DNA from 2 places in the Ornithinibacillus jepli genome. Region 1 is predicted to be linked to the other one. Evidence: riboswitches for the same ligand, from Rfam matches in the RefSeq annotation. Region 1 holds a riboswitch; the other holds the start of a gene.
The links. A riboswitch is a leader RNA that binds a small molecule or an ion and turns the genes downstream of it on or off. The one in region 1 is predicted to bind thiamine pyrophosphate.
Positions count from the first base shown of each region.

Region 1 (3,173 bases):
ATATTAACAAGATGAGCCAGTTCACCAGCATTCCCCTTCATGACGGTTGGCTGGACCTCGGTTAATAGTTGGCTTACTGCATTCGACCGAAAACTGGTTGCAGCTACTCCAACCGGATCTAGTACCACGGGAATGCCCTTCTGATTTGCCGCTTTTCCAGCAGCAATCATCGCATGTAATTCGTTCGCCTGTAGTGTACCAATGTTAATTAACACTCCATTTGCTATGGTAGACATAGACGGAGCTTCTTCTTCGGCCTTGGCCATAATAGGTGATCCACCAAATGCTAATAAACCATTTGCAGTAAAATTCATTACCACTTGATTTGTTAAGTGATGTATTAATGGCTGATTTCTTCGTACTTCTTCAATAATTTGTCTGTTCATATTGACTACTACTTTCCTTTCGAACTCCCCAATGGTTAGTTGGCCCATTCCCAGCGCCAAGTGAAAAGGAATGTTTTATAGCTAACGTGACAAAATGCTTTGCCTTTTCAACAGCTTCAAGTAAGGAGTCTCCTTGGCTTAAATAGGCGGTGATCGCTGCGGAATATGTGCATCCAGTACCATGTGTATTTTTAGTAGCGATTCGCTCAGCAGAAAATGGATAGAATGTGCTTCCGTCATAAAGAAAATCTATTGCGTCTCCTTGTAAATGTCCGCCTTTTAGAAGTGCAGCGCCAGCACCTAAATCATGAACAATTATTTTTGCAGCATTTTTCATATCGTCTACCGTGTTAATCTTCTCCTCCACTAGGAACTCAGCTTCCGGTATGTTGGGAGTGACAACGGTTGTCATTGGTAAAAGGCTCTCCCTTAAAAAGTCACGAGCATTTTCTTCTATTAAAACATCTCCACTTGTTGCTACCATGACAGGATCCATAACATATGGTGCGTTCAGGTTGCTAATTCTTTTTGCAATGATTTTCATCATATCGATATTTGCAATCATCCCTGTCTTGAATGCATGAATCGGCATATCCGAAATAACCGAGTCAAGTTGCTGTTCAATCATTTCCAGTGGAATGTGATGGATTGCTTGAACACCAGTTGTGTTTTGTGCGACAACAGAGGTAATCACGGACATTCCGTAGCTTTGTAATTCTTGGAACGTTTTCAAATCTGCATGGATGCCAGCACCACCGCTTGGATCTGTGCCAGCAATCGTTAATGCACATGCTACCTGGTTCATAATTATTTCACCGCCTTGGTGGATGGCCATTCTTCACACGTATAAGCCATTTCCCAAAAAGCTAATTCAAGCTCACAGCTTTTACGAAATGCATCCCGGATACGATCCTTTTCAGCAAGAGAAGCTTCCTTGGCATATACATCTAAACGTTCTCGCATTTCGGTCGTTATACTTTTCGTACTTGCATCAGCATAGAATGTAATCCATTGATAAAAAGGATGGTCCTGTGATGGGCGATATGCTTTCAGCAATTCCTCGCCAATTTCTAAATAAGTCCATGGACAAGGAAGCAATGCACCAAGTATCTCACCCATGGAACCAGTTTGTGCATGATGCATCATATGTTTAATGTAATGATCCGCGGTTGGAGGTAAAGGATGACCTTGAAGTGACTCATACGGAACACCAATATAGTCACAGAAATTATGATGTGGGTGAATTTCATCCTTTAAAATAAATTCCATTTTGTTAAAGAAGTACCGTATATCCTCTCGGCTAGAAGATCTTGAAATAGCGAGACCATATACTTTCATAAAGGCATTAAGGTATTCGAAATCAGCCTTTATATAATGAGCAATGGATTCTTTTGGAATATCGCCTTTCCCAATCCCTTCTACAAATGGATGGTTAAAAATAAGTTGAAAGATATCATGATTTTCTTCGCGTAGTTTTTCAGTAAATAACATGGACAAATTCCTCCTTAGAATGGCGAAAGCTACTAAGAGAGTACCGTAGATAAATGAAGGGTAAATGAGGACTCCGTCTACTTCCCTTCGCTAGCATTATCTAGATCAGGTAATGAGGGACAAAGGATAGACCTTATCTCAGCAAAAAGCGCCCCTAGTAGTTTTCATTGTATTTAGTTAATTTTCTTTAATGGACTTGCTTGTGTAGTACGTAACCTTGTGATTCGAGTAGCGACGAACCATCCGATGATGGCTCCAGGGATACTGCTTACAAGAAATGCAGGCACAAAGGCAAAAGCGCCAGCTGTACTACCCATAAATAAATAGGCAACAGGGACAGAAAATAAAGCCCCGATGATTCCAGTGCCAATAGCTTCTCCTATGACAGCTAAGCCTTTTCTTCCTGACCTTTTATACAAATAACCGGCAAGAAACGCTCCTATCATTCCACCAGGGAAGGCAAGTATCGTACCAAGACCAAGTAAGTTTCTAAGTAGGCCAATGATAAAGGCGATGATTACTGCCGGTCCTGGTCCTAGAAGAATGCCTGCTAGAACATTAATGACATGCTGCATAGGGTAGGCACGTGCGACACCAGCCGGAAACCATATAAGCTGTGCGGTTACCGTTCCGATTGCAATTAGAACGGCCATTGTTGTCATAAGTTGAGTCTTCTTCATAACTCCTCCTTTCTAAAAACGGGACCAAAAAAGCCAGATCCATCGATGGACCTGGCTTAAGCTTTAGAGATTAATAGATTGACGTTTCGTCATACTACTTCCCTCCGCTGGTACTAACCAGATCAGGTCCATAAGGGTCGGAACACTTATTCCTCTCAGCCCGCACTTGGGCGCCCCTAGTAGTGTTTTTTATTATTTTATGTAGCTACAACTAAATCATAACAAATGAATTGGTGTTTGTCACCAGAAGAAAGCAATTGATATGTATTTGACATAAAGTGAGCATGGAATGTCCTTTCGTTATCAGTAGACTACGCGAAATGCATAGCCTCGGAAAAATAAAATAACATTATTTTCGTAGTTCATATTCAGTTCATAATTATTTTTTATACTAAATGTACACCCAGAAATTTTAACTTTTTTCGTATTTGTGCAACAAAACACAAAGTTATTTCGTATATATTAGTGTAATCGAAATAAAAAGTATAAATCTGGGATGATATTGGCAAGTCTTATAGAATAAGAGACACTTCTAGGGGGAATTGTCGGTGCTTTTTTTTCATCCAATGGATTTTCTAATACTTATTGCTTTTGGACTTGCGATGTGGGCCCAAAC
Region 1 covers NZ_JBFEGG010000002.1:304,501-307,673, reverse strand. Annotated here, with positions in the region: gene thiM (hydroxyethylthiazole kinase) at 1-386, opposite strand, end outside; gene thiD (bifunctional hydroxymethylpyrimidine kinase/phosphomethylpyrimidine kinase) at 367-1,191, opposite strand; gene tenA (thiaminase II) at 1,194-1,877, opposite strand; TPP riboswitch at 1,943-2,043, opposite strand; gene thiW (energy coupling factor transporter S component ThiW) at 2,051-2,557, opposite strand; TPP riboswitch at 2,640-2,745, opposite strand; gene AB1K81_RS09430 (zinc metallopeptidase) at 3,124-3,173, shown strand, end outside.

Region 2 (3,173 bases), on a different contig from region 1:
ATTATTCGTCTTTGCTTCATTTTTTGAGCTTTCAGCAGTATTAAGTGTGGTCAATTCTGATGTATTTAATGGATCGTTCTTAGAACGAATTGATTTTCTATTTAAAACATAAGCCAAAAGAATTGCTACCCCACCTGCAATTAACGATAATACCAAAGCCTTATCCGCTACCAAACCTGCATCGATCCCTGCTGCAGTAGCTGAAAGACTAGGAGCGACCTGTACGATAAAATCTGAAGATAAAGCCATCCCTTGACCAGCTAGAGCAATTGCGACCGCTGCAACAATTGCAGGTAACCCTGCTCTCACAGCAGCCGGAACAAGTAAAGCACATATTAATGGTACGGCAGGAGTAGGCCAAAAAAAGAGTGAAATTATATAAGTTGTTGCTACTAATACAAAGAACGAAACATGACCATTTACCATTATTTTTTCTATTGGTTGAATCATGCGAACGTCAGCACCTAAATCCTTTAATGAATTAAGTAACGCCAGCATAAACGTAATAATTAAAAAAATACTAAATAACTCTTGTGCAGCTATTAAGTTAGCGTTAAAAATTGCAGTAAAGCCATCTACAAGGCTACCATTATATACCCAAGCAATAACAAATGTACCGAGTAATGTTGGAAGAACTACACCCTTGCGGAATATCATCGTAACAATAATAGCAAGTGTAAATATACCATATAGCCAATGGGCTAATGTAAGCTCCATACCCATCTTCCTTTCTCACCGTTGTGCTATAGCCTATGCGAATTACCTACCAGCGGTGATTGGAAGACATTTAGATTCAGTAGTTCTAACGTAAAGCTATTTAATTCCAATGATAGTATGCACTATTAAAGATTAATATCGACTAAGTTAATCCTTTTCTAATAGTTGTACGCAAGACATACAAAATAGTTCTCCACCTTCATGAACTCCATTAAGAAAACCATTTTCACAATATACTTCTTTCCCACAGCTATTACACTTTCCTACTAATTCTTTCATGGAAACACCTCCTTTTTAAAAAAAGGTAACCTCTATGTAGAGATTACCTTGTTGTGAGCGGAATAAAATATTCAGAGATTAAGCTGCTGATAACAATGTTTTTGGTTGCTTATGAAATAAGAAATAAATCCCGATTGTACAAATAACTATAGACGGTAAAATATAGCTAATATTGTATAACAACGAGTATATCCAAATATTCATTCCATCAATTGCTGATTCAAAAAATACTATACCTGCTACAAAATGCGCAAGAAATCTAAGCATTGAACCAATAATGACGCCTAGAAGGATATAGGAAAAGTAAGTTTTTGTATTCCCTTCTTTTATAGCTTCCTTTATTTTACTAGCAAAAATACCAGCAAAACCTAATACTGTAAATGCAACTAAATAATCAATTGTTCCTTGTAACCAGTGCATAATCCAGGCGCTACCTGTTACAATTTGTAATAGACCCCATAAAAAGCCTGATAGCAACCCACCTTTTACTCCCCAGCGGAATGCAACAATAAAAATTGGTATCATTGCTAACGAAATTGAACCACCTTGGGCCCATATTTTAAATGATAGAAATGGAACTAAATCTAACACTAAAGCAAGTGCTGTAAAAATTGGAACTTCAATTAAAAATAGTGTGCGTTTAGAATTCACACCGATTTCCTCCCCTAAATTGTATTTTAAAAATCTTATAAATTGATTTTCAAACACAAAAAAAGCAATGCCAAGGGGAAGCTTCCTGATGGGGAATTTCCGCTCACATTGCTAATAATTCCATCAAAAAAGCCACCATCCCTACGCTAGTACTAACTAACAGGTTCAAAGGGTCAGAACAAATTGTTCACTCTCAGCCTACCGGCTCCCCCTGTGGACTATTTCATTCACTTTTTTTGCTATTCACATTGTAGCTTAAGTTTTTCAATTTGGCAATTAATCTTCATTAAAGTGAGATAAACTCTTCCACGTCTTTCACGCAAAGTGCTAGAGCATCTTCCCAGAAATCCGGTTTTGTTAAGTCTACATTTAAATGCTTCATAGCTAAATCCTCTACATTCATACGCCCAGTATCACGGAGTAACGCAATATAATCATCTTCAAAACTTTTATCACTTTTATTTGCATGAGCATAGATTCCAAGACTAAATAAATAGCCAAATGTATAAGGAAAGTTATAAAACGGTGTTCCAGTAATATGAAAGTGCAATTTTGATGACCAAAAATTAGGATCATACTCGCTTAATGCATCACAATATGCTTCCTTCTGTGCCTCTATCATTAATTCATTTAATCGATTTACCGACACCATTCCATTCTTGCGTTCTTCATAAAATCTGGTTTCAAATAAGAAGCGAGCATGGATATTCATAAAGAAGGCAATACTACGTTGCACCTTATCTTCTAGTAATGCGACTTTTTCCTGATTACTCTTTGCACTTTTTACAGTAGCATCAGCAACAATCATTTCCGCAAAAGTAGATGCAGTTTCGGCTACATTCATCGCATAGCCTTGGTTCAAACCATGAATATCATTCATCACATGTTGATGGTAAGCATGGCCTAATTCATGAGCAAGAGTAGATATGTTTGATGTCGTTCCGGAATATGTCATGAATACACGCGTTTGTTGACTATCTGGGAAACTTGTACAAAACCCGCCTGGCCGTTTCCCAGCACGGTCTTCAGCCTCTATCCACCGTTTTTCAAATGCCATTTGAGCGAAATTTGCCATTTTAGGGCTAAACTTATTGAAATTCTCCACAATAAAATTCGCAGCTTCAGAATAAGGTACTTTTTTAACTGTTTTAGATAAAGGGGCACCTATATCATAGATAGCTAGTTTATCTTTACCAAGAAGTTCTGCCTTCTTATTTAGGTATTTTACAAAATGTTTTTTATTATTGGAAATAGCATTCCACATAACATCTAGGGTTTCTCGTTTCATACGATTTATTTTTAATGGTTCTTTTAAAACATCTTCCCATCCACGATGTTTGTATTTTTGTAAACGGAAGCCAGCTAAATGATTTAATGTCTGCCCAAATAAATCAGCATTGTCTTCCCAAGCTTTACTTATTTGTTTAAATACATACTTACGAAATTCCGGGTCAGGACTACTCATTTTATTCGCTGCCTGTCCAACTGAATAATAAGTAACTTCTCCATCCTCTTCAATTTCTACA
Region 2 covers NZ_JBFEGG010000001.1:668,258-671,430, reverse strand. Annotated here, with positions in the region: gene AB1K81_RS03510 (hypothetical protein) at 1-717, opposite strand, end outside; gene AB1K81_RS03505 (hypothetical protein) at 865-996, opposite strand; gene thiT (energy-coupled thiamine transporter ThiT) at 1,075-1,647, opposite strand; TPP riboswitch at 1,768-1,869, opposite strand; gene AB1K81_RS03495 (M3 family oligoendopeptidase) at 1,934-3,173, opposite strand, start outside.
Region 2: another riboswitch for thiamine pyrophosphate. It lies ahead of thiT (energy-coupled thiamine transporter ThiT); the one in region 1 lies ahead of tenA (thiaminase II).